4 regions of the Stenotrophomonas sp. NLF4-10 genome follow, and region 4 is predicted to be linked to each of the others. Evidence: predicted binding sites of a transcription regulator. Region 4 holds the regulator's gene; each other region holds the start of a gene.
The links. The regulator FliA, encoded in region 4, starts transcription of late flagellar genes. The targets are predictions, from matches to a motif close to TAAAGTTTNNCNNNCNNNGGCCGATAA.
Positions count from the first base shown of each region.

Region 1: a site for FliA is predicted at 1,698-1,724, ahead of MIC98_RS17060 (methyl-accepting chemotaxis protein). Genes of this name have one in related genera too.
Region 2: a site for FliA is predicted at 1,354-1,380, ahead of MIC98_RS10870 (methyl-accepting chemotaxis protein). Genes of this name have one in related genera too.
Region 3: a site for FliA is predicted at 1,686-1,712, ahead of MIC98_RS10880 (chemotaxis protein CheW). Genes of this name have one in related genera too.

Region 1 is NZ_JAKSEE010000003.1:2,306,878-2,310,089, reverse strand. Features, by position in the region: gene MIC98_RS17060 (methyl-accepting chemotaxis protein) at 1-1,613, opposite strand, end outside; gene MIC98_RS10890 (methyl-accepting chemotaxis protein) at 1,765-3,212, opposite strand, start outside.
Region 2 is NZ_JAKSEE010000003.1:2,300,032-2,303,243, forward strand. Features, by position in the region: gene MIC98_RS10865 (methyl-accepting chemotaxis protein) at 1-1,263, shown strand, start outside; gene MIC98_RS10870 (methyl-accepting chemotaxis protein) at 1,463-3,212, shown strand, end outside.
Region 3 is NZ_JAKSEE010000003.1:2,303,408-2,306,619, reverse strand. Features, by position in the region: gene MIC98_RS10890 (methyl-accepting chemotaxis protein) at 1-547, opposite strand, end outside; gene MIC98_RS10885 (hypothetical protein) at 636-1,016, opposite strand; gene MIC98_RS10880 (chemotaxis protein CheW) at 1,144-1,635, opposite strand; gene MIC98_RS10875 (flagellar brake protein) at 1,864-2,637, opposite strand; gene MIC98_RS10870 (methyl-accepting chemotaxis protein) at 2,760-3,212, opposite strand, start outside.
Region 4 is NZ_JAKSEE010000003.1:1,944,798-1,948,009, reverse strand. Features, by position in the region: gene flhF (flagellar biosynthesis protein FlhF) at 1-24, shown strand, start outside; gene MIC98_RS09135 (MinD/ParA family protein) at 11-898, shown strand; gene MIC98_RS09130 (RNA polymerase sigma factor FliA) at 895-1,647, shown strand; gene cheY (chemotaxis response regulator CheY) at 1,661-2,053, shown strand; gene MIC98_RS09120 (protein phosphatase CheZ) at 2,053-2,673, shown strand; gene MIC98_RS09115 (chemotaxis protein CheA) at 2,678-3,212, shown strand, end outside.

The sequences.
Region 1 (3,212 bases), 360 kb from region 4:
GACATGGTGGTGACCACCTGTCCGACGATCTCGCCGCCCTGCGAGGCCACGCCCTGCGCGCCCTGCGCCAGCTGGTTGGCCTGGCGTGCGTGTTCGGCGTTCTGGCGCACGGTGGAGGTCAGTTCCTCCATCGAGGCGGCGGTTTCTTCGAGGTTGGCGGCCTGCTGCTCGGTACGGCGCGACAGGTCGTTGTTGCCCTGCGCGATTTCCGAGGCGGCGGTGTTGATGCTGGATGCGGCGCCCTGGATGCGGCCGACGATGGAGGTCAGCTGCGCGACGGTGGCGTTGGCGTTGTCGCGCATCGTCGCGAATACGCCACGGAAATCGCCTTGCATGCGTATGGTGAGGTCGCCGCGGGCGATGGCCTGCAGCAGCGTGGAAATCTGCGACAGGTTGCCGTCGGTGGTGTCGATCATGGTGTTGAGGTTGTGCACCATGTCGTGGAAGTCGAACTCGAAGCGGCCTTCGTCGCCGCGCTGGCTGAAGTCGCCGGCGGCCGCGGCGCCGCTCAGGCGCTTGATCTCTTCGCTGATGGCGCCGAGGTTGCGCTTGATGGTGGCCATCGTCTCGGTGATCCCGGCCTTCTCGCCCGGCAGCTGCGGCATGTCGCGGCTGAGGTCGCCGATGGCGTAGCGCTGGGCCAGCTCGATGACCTGCGTTTCCATGTCGATGTGGCCGGCCACCAATTGGTTGGTGCCGGTGACCATCACCCCGTAGTCGCCGGGGAAGGCGGCCGCGTCCATGCGGTAGCTGGTGAAGCCGGCTTCATGGCGGCTTTCCATTTCGCGCTGCGCGGCGATCACCGCCTGCAGCTGTTCCTGCATGCGGCGCATGCTGCCCAGCAACTGGCCGGGTTCGTCGCGCGAGGTCTGGCGGATGTCGTTGTCCAGCCGGCCGCGGGCGATGGCGTCGGCGGTGGCGGTCGCCTGGCGCAGCGGGATGACGATGCGCTGGCCGATCAACCAGCCGAGGATGAACAGCAGTACCACCAGGACGCCGCCTGCCAGGGTCATGATGCCGGTGAACCGCCATGCCTGGGCCTGCACGTCGTCCATGTAGACGCCGGTGGCGACCACCCAGTTCCACGGCTGGTAGATGCGGGCATAGGCCATCTTCAGCACCGGCTTGTCGCCATGCCCGGGCTTGGCCCAGTGGTAGGTGGTGTAGCCGTCGCCGTGCCTGACCGACTCCAGCTGGTCATGGAACAGGCGGTCGCCGTGCTCGGTGCGGTAGTCCTTCAGGTCCTGCCCGACCAGGTCCTTCCGCAACGGATGCATCAGCATCCTGTTGTCGGTGTCCAGGACGTAGAAGTAGTTGTCGTTGTCGTCCGTGTGCAGGGTGCCGAGCGTGGCCAGCGCCTGCCGTTGCGCCTCATCCTGCGACAGCGCGCCGTCCTGCGCCTGCTTCCGGTAGCTGTCGAGCACGCTGTTGGCCAGCTGCACGCGGATGTCCAGCGCGATCTGCCGGGTCTTGTTGACGTCCAGGTACTGGAAGCGCGCGGCGATGACGGCGACGGCGATCACGCCGATCGCGCTGAGCAGGGTCAGCACGATCAGCTTGCGCTGGACGGACAGGTTGGCGAGGGCGCGCGACAGCGATTGGAGGATATTCATTTGGGAGCGGGCGACGGGCAATGGGGCGGTTGGCAAGGGCGGCATGGCCAACCGACGGCATGCAACCGGGAGCTTCCCAAGCCGTTATCGGCAGGGGGCGGCGATAGTTGAGAAAAACCCCGGCCGGGGCCGGGGTTTTCGGTGGGTTGGATCAGAATTCCTGCCAGTCGGATTCGGCCTCTTCCAGCACCGGAATCTTTTCTGCGCTGCGTGGGCGCGTACTGGCGGGGATGTCGAAGGAAGCGGCTTCGGCAACGGCCGGTGCCGGCCTGGCCGCGCTTGCGGCAGGCGCCGGCGCCGGTGCGTCCTCCTGTTCCTCCAGGCGGAACAGGGCCACGGCCTCGGCCAGGTGCGCGGCCTGCTCTTCCATCGAACGGGCGGCGGCGGTGGCTTCCTCGACCAGCGCGGCGTTCTGCTGGGTGGTCTCGTCCATCTGGGTGACGGTCTGGTTGACCTGCTCGATGCCGGCGCTCTGTTCCTGCGAAGCCGCCGAAATCTCGGCCATGATGTCGGTCACGCGCTGCACCGAGCTGACGATCTCGCCCATCGTGGTGCCGGCGCGGTGTACCAGCTGCGAGCCTTCGCTGACCTTGCCGACCGAGTCCTCGATCAGCTCCTTGATCTCCTTGGCGGCGCCGGCCGAACGCTGGGCCAGCGTGCGCACCTCCGAGGCGACCACCGCGAAGCCGCGGCCTTGTTCCCCTGCACGCGCGGCTTCCACCGCGGCGTTCAATGCGAGGATGTTGGTCTGGAAGGCGATGCCGTCGATGACGCTGATGATGTCGGCGATCTTCTTCGAGGAGGCCTCGATGGCCGACATGGTGGTGACCACCTGGCCGACTACCTGACCACCCTGCGAGGCGACGTCGGCCGCGCCCTGCGCAAGCTGGTTGGCCTGCCGTGCGTGCTCGGCGTTCTGACGCACGGTGGAGGTCAGTTCCTCCATCGACGCGGCGGTTTCCTCCAGGTTGGCGGCCTGCTGCTCGGTACGGCGCGACAGGTCGTTGTTGCCCGAGGCGATCTCGCCGGCAGCAGTATTTATCGACACGGTGGACTGCTTGATGCGGCCGACGATGTCGGTCAGCTGCTCGGCGGTGGCGTTGGCGTCGTCGCGCATGCGGGCGAACACGCCGTGGAAGTCGCCGTTCATGCGTGCGGTGAGGTCGCCCTGGGCGATGGCCTGCATCAGGGTGGAAACCTCGCCCAAGCTGCGGTCGGTGCTCTCCATCATGGTGTTGATGTTGTGCACCATTTCGAGGAACTCGTGCTCGAAGCGGCTCTCGTCGCCACGCAGGCTGAAGTCGCCGTTGGCCGCCGCGCCGCTCAGCTGGCGGATCTCGTGGCTGATGGCGGTGAGGTTGCGCTTGATGGTGGCCATCGTCTCGGTGATCTCGGCCTTCTCGCCCGGCAGCGGCGGCATGTCGCGGCTGAAGTCGCCGACGGCGTAGCGCTGGGCCAGCTCGACGATCTGCATCTTCACGTCGATGTGGCCGGCCACCAGCTGGTTGGTGCCGGCGACCATCACCCCGTAGTCGCCGGGGAAGGGGGCGGCGTCCATGCGGTAGCTGATGATGCCGGCGGCGTGCTGGCGCTCCATCT
Region 2 (3,212 bases), 360 kb from region 4:
ATCGGCGATTTCAGCCAGGACATGCCGGAACTGCCCGGCGAGAAGGCCGAGATCACCGAGACCATGACCACGATCAAGCGCAACCTGAGCGCGATCAGCCAGGGCATCCGCCAGCTCGGCGATGCCGCCGCCCGCGGCGACTTCAGCCAGCGCGGCGATGCCGATGGCTACCAGTACGACTTCCGCGAGATCATGCTCAGCCTCAACCGGCTGATGCAGACCACCGACGACAACCTCGGCCAGGTTTCCGGCCTGCTGCGGGCCATCGCCAACGGCGACCTGACCTTGCGCATGGAGGGCGACTTCGAGGGGGTGTTCGCGACGATGCGCGACGACGCCAACGCCACCGTCGCACAGCTGACCACCATCGTCGGCCGCATCCAGGGTGCCGCGTCCAGCATCAACACCGCCGCCGGCGAGATCGCCTCGGGCAACAACGACCTGTCGCGCCGCACCGAGCAGCAGGCGGCCAATCTGGAAGAAACCGCCGCCTCGATGGAGGAACTGACCTCCACGGTGCGCCAGAACGCCGAACACGCACGCCAGGCCAACCAGCTGGCGCAGGGCGCGCACGGCGTGGCCTCGCAGGGCGGCGAGATCGTCGGACAGGTGGTCACCACCATGTCGGCCATCGAGGCCTCCTCGAAGAAGATCGCCGACATCATCAGCGTCATCGACGGCATCGCCTTCCAGACCAACATCCTTGCGCTCAACGCTGCGGTGGAAGCCGCGCGCGCCGGCGAACAGGGCCGCGGCTTCGCCGTGGTCGCCAGCGAGGTACGCACGCTGGCCCAGCGTTCGGCCGGCGCCGCCAAGGAGATCAAGGGCCTGATCGAGGATTCGGTCGGCAAGGTCGCCGATGGCTCGCAGCTGGTGCACCAGGCCGGTAGCACGATGGGCGAAATCGTCAGCTCGGTGCAGCGCGTCACCGACATCATGGCCGAGATCTCCGCCGCCTCGCAGGAGCAGAGCGTCGGCATCGAGCAGGTCAACCAGACCGTCACCCAGATGGACGAGACCACCCAGCAGAACGCCGCGCTGGTCGAGGAAGCCACTGCCGCCGCCCGTTCGATGGAAGAACAGGCCGCGCAATTGGCCGAGGCCGTCGCCCTGTTCCGCCTCGCCACCGGGCCGGCCGCCGGCAATACCCGCAAGAACACCGGCAAGGCCAAGGCCGCCGCCAGGCCTGCGCCCGCGCGTCCGGCTCCCGTCCGCAGCATCGAGCCGGTCACGGCCGGCGACGAAGGCTGGCAGGAGTTCTGAACTCCGCGAGCCCCGCCCGGCCTTTCGGCCGGGCACCAGGCCGGCCCGCAGCCTCGCGTGCCGGCATGCAGTGATCGCTCCCGCTCCCCCTACAGATACCGCTGCCGGCGCCGATAACCCGGCAGAATGCTGGACATCCCGTGACCCGGCGATGACAGGATGATGCCATCCCGCACGGCAACGAAGAGGGGACAGCCTGATGAACGGTCATGCGCTTTCGCGCGTCTTCAGCGACATGCCGCTGCGGCGGAAATTCCTGCTGATGCTGGGCATCCTCGCCGCCGGGATCGTGGCCCTGTGCGTGGTCACCGCCAAGCGCAACCATGACGAGCTGATCCACAACGAACGCCAGATGCTGCACACCCGCGTGGAGGCGGCGCTGGCGCTGGCCAACCGCTACGCCGACCGCGCCGAGGCCGGCGAGCTGAGCGACGAGGACGCCCGGCAACAGGCGCTGGCCGCCATCGAATCGCTGCGCAGCGCCAACGGCAGCGACTACCTGTGGGTGAACGACGAACACCCCACCATGCTGATGCACCCGTACCAGACGGCGCTGAACGGCAAGGACCTGACCGACGCCACCAGTACCGACGGCAAGAAGATCTTCGTCGAGATGGTCAAGATGGGGCGCGAGCACGGCGGCGGCTTCATCGACTACACCTGGCCCAAGCCCGGCGTCGATGGCTCGGTGCAGAAAATTTCCTACGTCGGCCTGCACAAGCGCTGGGGCTGGATCATCGGCAGCGGCGAATACACCGACGACATCGCCGCGCGCGCGTGGAGCTTCAGCAAGGTACTGGTCGTGGCCGGCGTGCTGGTGCTGCTGTCGGCACTGCTGTCGTGCTGGTTCATTGCCCGCTCCATCCTGCGCCCGCTGTCCGGCGCGCTCGGCGCGATCCAGGCGGTGTCCCGCGGCGAGCTGGATGCGCGCGTGGACCACCATTCGCGCGACGAGATCGGGCAGATGTACGCCGCCATCGGCGAGATGATCGTGCAGTTGAAGGCGCGCGCCGACCAGGACCGCGCCCGCGCCGCCGAGGACCTGCGCATCCGCACCGCGCTGGACGACGTCACCACCAGCGTGATGATCGCCGACGCCGACCTCACCATCATCTACGCCAACCGCCCGCTGTTCGGGATGCTGGGCAAGGCCGAGCAGGACATCCGCCGCGACCTGCCGCAGTTCGACATGGACAAACTGGTCGGCAGCAGCATCGACATGTTCCACAAGCAGCCCGCGCACCAGCGCAAGCTGCTGGGCGAGCTGCACGGCACCCACAGCGCGCAGATCAACGTGGGCAACCACATCATGCGCCTGATCATCAACCCGGTGACCGACGCCGACGGCAACCGCATCGGCTACGTGGTGGAATGGGACGACCGCACCGCGGAAGTGGAGATCGAGCAGGAGGTCAGCGACATCATCGCCGCGGCCGCCAGCGGCGACCTGTCCGGACGCGTCACCCTGGAAGGCAAGAGCGGCTTCCTGCTGCAGATTTCCGAACAGCTGAACGGCCTGCTGGCGGCCATCGGCAGCAGCGTCGAGCAGGTTTCCGGCGTGTTGCGCGCGCTCTCGCACGGCGACCTCACCGTGCAGATGGAAGGCGACTACCGTGGAGTGTTCGCCGGCATGCGCGACGACGCCAACGCCACGGTCATCCAGCTCACCGGCATCATCGACCGCATCCAGACCGCCGCGTCCAGCATCAACACCGCCGCCGGCGAGATCGCCTCGGGCAACAACGACCTGTCGCGCCGTACCGAGCAACAGGCCGCCAACCTCGAAGAAACCGCCGCCTCGATGGAGGAACTCACTTCCACCGTGCGCCAGAACGCCGAGCATGCCCGGCAGGCCAACCAGCTGGCGCAGGGCGCGCACAGCGTGGCCTCCCAAGGTGGCGAGATCGTCGGCAAGGTCGTCACCACCATGTCGGCCATCGAGGCCTCGT
Region 3 (3,212 bases), 360 kb from region 4:
AGGCATCGACCACGGCATTGTCGCCGCGGCGGTCCTCGTCGGTGATCAGCTCCTGCATCGAGGTGGTGGCCTTGACGTGCAGGTTGCGGGTTTCGCCGACGAAGGTGTCGATGGCGTCGTCCGGCAGCTCCAGCTCCAGCATCTCGTTGACGCTGTCGTAGGACGCCAGCGCGGCCTTCCAGTCGGCGGTGAAGGTGTCGAACAGCTTGCGCTGCTGGGCGTCGTCGATCAGCTTGGAGTACTGGGCGATGGCCTTGTCGATCTCCCCACGCAGTTCCACGGTGCGCTTGCGCGCGTCGGCCTTCACTTCGTCGCTGGCGCGCACCAGGCTCTGGTAGGAGGTGTTGCGGTATTCGCTGACCAGCGAGTTGAGCTCGCCGGCCAGGCGGATGCTTTCCATCCGCTGCTGCCCGAGGTTCTCGGTGACGCTGTTCAGCGATGACAGCCCGCGGTAGGCAACGACGCCCTGGATGAGCATCACCAACAGGACGACGCCGAAGGTGAGCATCAGCTTCGGCATCAGTTTGAGGTTCTTGATCCACTGCATGGGTGCGTTGTCTCCTGCGGCATTCCCCGGCGAGCTGGGCGGGGGCCAGCGCCGGCCGGGCCGGCGTGGCGAGGTACGGGGGTGCGGGTTACTTGATGTTGGCCAGCTTCAGGTTGGACGGCGAGGTGACCTCGATCTCGGCGCGCGAGGCGTCGCGGGCGATCTTGCCGATCGCGCACACGGTCTTGCCTTCCAGCGTCAGCAGGTCGAAGCTGAAGCTGCCGCGGGCCGAGCCGGGGATGCGCGCCGAGAAGGTGTGGCGCGGGAAGGCGCCGCCCATGTGCAGGAAGGTCGGCTGGCCTTCGGAGCCTTCGGCGTAGCGGGCCTTCTCGACCTTGCCGCAGACCATGCCGTCCTTGCCGACGAAACGGGTGGCGGTTTCCGGCGGGATCATCTCGTCGGCGGCGGCGGCCAGCGAAACGCTTGCCAGCAGGGCCGCGGACATCAGCGAAATGAGGGACTTGGACATCTGTTTTACTCCGGGAGGGTTTGGGTCTGGTTCGTCCGGCCAGGCGCCGGGCACGCGATCCGTATCGGCCGCAACCGTCCGTGCTGAAAGCGGGATGCTTGGAAGTGTGATGCGTTTCGCAGTGCGGTCAGGCGGCGACTTCGTCGCCGGTCGTGATCTGGCCGAGGTCGGCGGTGTCCAGCAGCGTCTCGATGTCGAGCAGGATCAGCATGCGCTCGTCCTGGGTGCCGATGCCGGAGATGAAGCGGGTGTCCACCGCGGCGCCGAACTCCGGCTTGGGGCGGATCTGCTCGGCGCTGAGCGGGATCACGTCCGAGACGCTGTCCACCACGATGCCGACCACCCGGTCCTCCATGTTGAGCACGATCATCACGGTGAAGGCGTCGTAGCGGGCCTGCTCCAGGCGCAGCTTCAGGCGCAGGTCGATGACCGGCACGATGGTGCCGCGCAGGTTGATCACGCCCTTGATGTAGTCCGGCGCGTCGGGCACGCGGGTGACCGCGTCGTAGCCGCGGATCTCCTGCACCTTGAGGATGTCCACGCCGTAGTGCTCGTTGCCGAGGGTGAAGCTGAGGTATTCGCCGCCCGTGCCGGCGGCAGTGGTGGAAGTATCGTTCATGGTGGTTCCTGGTCCTGGCGGGCTGCCGGTGCGGAGAGCTGACACAGCGGATATCGGCCGGGATGGCCGGGACTTTAGGGGCGAATCCCGTAGATGCGGGGCTTGCCCCGCATGAGGCTTTACCGGCAGAGTCCCGTGCCTGTCCCGAAAAGGGATGCAAGCACAAGCCCGGCACCTACGGTGGGTGTGCCGTTCCTTCGGCTCCGCGGGCACGAAGGGCGGGGATTTTCAGCCATCGCCGTTCAGGCGTGCCTTGCGCTCGCGGTCGATGCGGAAGATGTAGCGCTGGATGGCGGCGTCGGCGCCACGCGGCAGCGCCTCGAAGCGCAGCCCCACGCGCTCCTGCTCGACGCCGTTGGCCTGCTTGCGCGTGACCAGGCTGCAGACCACCAGGTTGGTGGTGATCGCGGTGCCGTCGGGCAGTTCCAGCAAGCAGCCGGCATGGCGCTGCTGCAGCTTGAACACCTGCTGCTCGGCCGGCAGCAGCAGGGCGATGCCGCCGGCGCTGATGTCGACCGCGCGCCAGCGCAGCGGCTCGCCGCCGGCCGGGTCGGGGACGCTGCACCACGGCGAGTCGCCGACCGGCGTCTCCAGCCGGTACAGCTCGCGCCGTTGCAGGTGGTAGAGCTCCTCCGGCAGTTCCACCCGGAAGGCGACGTGCCCGCCTTGTTCCTGCTGCTGCGGCTGCTCCACGCGGAAGCGCACCATCACCTTGTCCACCTGCGCGAAGCAGAGCAGGAAGCCGGCGTTGGCGGCGCTGCGGTTGACCGCCGGCATCGGGCTGCCGTCGAGCAGCACGCCGTCCTCGTCCACTTCCAGCACCGCGCTGGGGAAGGACTGCTCGCGCCCGTCCGGGTGCGCGCTGAGGGTGGCGCGCTGGTCGATCAGCGCCTGCATCAGCATGCGAATCTGCCGCCGGTTGCGGACCATGTACTTCTCGTCGGCATACAGGTTGCCGTCGAACGAGGTTTGCGAGGATTCCGTGGGTTCGTGCTCGGACATGATCTCTGGAACAGGTGAAGACAGACACCGGGCAGCGGCGGACCGCGCAGGCCATCAAGGGGTATCGGCGGTTCGGCGTGGCTCTTTAGGGGAGGGCCACGCGGGCTGCCGGTCGGCGTGGTCTAGAACTCCTGCCAGTCGTCGTTGTCGGCGGCCACCGGCTCGATGACCGTGGCTGCCGCGGCGGGTGGAAGAAGGGGGGCGGTTGCCGGTCGTGGCGCCGGCTTCGGGCTTGCCGATGCCGGCGCCGATGCGCTGCGGGTGCGGAACAGGGCCACGGCCTCGGCCAGCTGGTTGGCCTGTTCCTCCATCGAACGGGCGGCGGCAGTGGCTTCCTCGACCAGCGCGGCGTTCTGCTGGGTGGTCTCGTCCATCTGGGTGACGGTCTGGTTGACCTGCTCGATGCCGGCGCTCTGTTCCTGCGAGGCGGCGGAGATCTCGGCCATGATGTCGGTCACCCGCTGCACCGAGGTGACGATCTCGCCCATCGTGCTGCCGGCCTGGTGCACCAGTTGCGAGCCGTCGGCGACCTTGCCGACCGAATCCTCGATCAGGCCCTTGATCTCCTTGGCCGC
Region 4 (3,212 bases):
GAGTTGACCGATGCCGTCGCGTGAATACGCCAAACTGACCAACGCCTTCCCGCTGTCGGCCACCCGCCTGCAGCCGGCCGGGCCGGTGCGCACCATCGCGGTGACCGGCGGCAAGGGCGGCGTGGGCAAGACCAACGTCTCGGCCAACCTGGCCGTGGCGCTGGCCGGCATGGGCAAGCGCACCCTGCTGCTGGACGCCGACCTGGGCCTGGCCAACATCGACGTCATCCTCGGCCTGCAGCCGAAGAACACCCTGGCCGACCTGGTCGCCGGCCGCTGCACGCTGGAAGAAGTGATCATCGAAGGCCCCGGCGGCGTGCTGGTGGTGCCGGCCGCATCCGGCCGCCGGCACATGGCCGAGCTGCAGCCGGCCGAGCACGTCGGCCTGGTCAACGTGTTCTCCGAGCTGGAACGCGACTTGGACGTGATGATCATCGACACCGCCGCCGGCATCACCGACAGCGTGCTGACCTTCTGCCAGGCCGCGCAGGACACCGTGGTGGTGGTCTGCGACGAACCAGCGTCCATCACCGACGCCTACGCGCTGATCAAGGTGCTTTCGCGCGAGCGCGGCGTGGACCGCATGCAGGTGGTGGCCAACATGGTGCGCGACCCCAACGAGGGCCGCGTGCTGTACGAGAAGCTGGTGCGGGTCTGCGACAAGTTCCTCGCCGACGTCTCGCTGAACTACCTGGGCTGCGTGCCGCAGGACGACTGGCTGCGGCTGTCGGTGCAGCGCCAGCAGCCGGTGGTCAAGCTGTACCCGGCCTCGCCGGCGGCGCAGGCCATCCAGGAGATCGCCCGCCGCACCGCGCGCTGGCAGGCGCCCACCGAGCCGCGCGGCGGCGTCGAGTTCTTCCTCGAGCGCATCCTGCAGCAGCGCGGGGTGGCCACATGAAACCCGCGGCCGCCGCCCACTACCGCGAAGTGCAGCGCGCCAGCGCCAACGACGTCATCGTCCGCCACTCGGACCTGGTGCGGCGCATCGCCCACCACCTGGCCGCGCGGCTGCCGGCCAGCGTCGAGATCGACGACCTGATCCAGGCCGGCATGATGGGCCTGATCGAGGCCTCGCGCAGCTACGACGCCGAACAGGGCGCCTCCTTCGAAACCTATGCCTCGATCCGCATCCGCGGCTCGATGATCGACGAGATCCGCCGTGGCGACTGGGTGCCGCGCTCGGTGCACCGCCGCGCCCGCGACGCCGCCGCCACCATCCGCCGGCTGGAGCAGGAAACCGGCCGCGCCGCCAGCGCCAGCGAAGTGGCCGAGGCGATGGAGATGCCGCTGCCGGACTACCTGCGGCTGATCGAGGACGCCGCGCGCGGCCAGGTGCTGAGCCTGGAATCGCGCATCGAGGACCAGGGCGAACTGGACACCCCGACCAGCGGCGGCCCGACCCCGCAGCAGATGCTCGAACGCAGCCAGTTCGGCGAGGAGCTGGGCAAGGCCATCGCCGTGCTGCCCGAACGCGAGCAGCTGGTGCTGTCGCTGTACTACGAGCAGGAACTGAACCTGAAGGAGATCGGCGCGGTGCTCGGCGTGAGCGAGTCGCGCGTCTGCCAGATCCACGGCCAGGCCATGCTGCGCCTGCGCGGCCGGCTGAAGATTTTCGAGGCGGCCGACGCCGGCCTCGACGAACCATGAAGAGGAACACCTTTTGAACAAGAACATGCGGATCCTGATCGTCGACGACTTCTCGACCATGCGGCGCATCGTCAAGAACCTGCTGGGCGACCTGGGCTTCACCAACACCGCCGAAGCCGAGGACGGTCACGCCGCGCTGGCGCTGCTCAACAGCCAGCCGTTCGATTTCGTGGTCACCGACTGGAACATGCCGGTGATGACCGGCATCGAGCTGCTCAAGGCGATCCGCGCCGATGTCCGGCTCAAGACCCTGCCGGTGCTGATGGTCACCGCCGAGGCCAAGCGCGAGCAGATCATCGAGGCCGCGCAGAACGGCGTGAACGGCTACATCATCAAGCCGTTCACCGCGCAGACCCTGCAGGAGAAGCTGGGCAAGATCTTCGAGCGGCTGGGGGCCAGCGCCTGATGAACGCCTCCGCGGGCACCGCAAACGAAAGGGCCCTGCTGGCGCAACGCCTGCAGGACGCGCTGACGGCACTGGAAAGCGGCGACGAAACCGGCTGGCGCCGGGAAATTGACGCCCTTGCCGCGGCGCGCGAGAAACCGATGGTGGCCGGGCTCGGCCGGCTGGCGCGCGAGCTGGGCAAGGCGCTGGGCGAACTGCCGACGCTGCCGTCCGAGGCCGGCGAGCTGACCGATGCCTGCGCGCGCCTGGACCACGTGGTGGAGATGACCGAAAAGGCCACCCACCGCACCCTCGACCTGGCCGAGGAATGCCGCACCCTGACCGCGCACCTGCACGAAGGCGCGCTGCCGGCCGAGGAACAGCAGCAGGTGCTGGACCGCATCCGCCACAACCTGACCGAGATCGCCCTGACCCAGAGCTACCAGGACCTGACCGGGCAGATCATCCGCCGCGTGGTCGGCATCGTCCGCCGCGTGCACGAGGGCTTCGGCGCGCTCGGCCTGCCGCCGCCGGAAAACGAGAGCCGCGACGGCCTGGCCGGCCCCGCCGTCACCGGGCTGGACCGCCACGCCGTTTCCCAGAACGACGCCGACGACCTGCTCTCCGACCTGGGGCTGTGACGCCATGAGCGCCTTCGACGAGGACATCGCCGCCGACTTCATCCTCGAGGCCCAGGAAATTCTGGACCGCCTCGGCGAGCAGCTGGTGACGCTGGAGCAGGCGCCGCAGGACGGCGACCAGCTCAACGCGGTGTTCCGTGGCTTCCACACGCTCAAGGGCGGCGCCGGCTTCCTCGGCATCAACGCGATGGTCGAACTGTGCCACGCCGCCGAGGAAACCCTGGGCATGGCGCGCTCGGGCAAGGCGGTATTGCAGGCGCACCACTTCGACGCCGCGCAGCAGTCGCTGGACTGGCTGCAGGCCATGCTCGACGCCGTTTCCGCCGGCACCGAACCGGAGCACGCGCCGCCGGCGCTGATCGCCCTGTTCGACGTCGACGCGGTCCCGGCCGCCGCCCCGGTGGCCGCCGCCGCGGCCGACGGCGACCTGATCGACGAAGACGAATTCGAGGCCCTGCTCGACCAGTTGCACGGCAGCGCCGCACCCGGCGCCAAACCGGCCGCCGCGGCAAAGCCCGCCAAGGGCGGCGACGACCTGA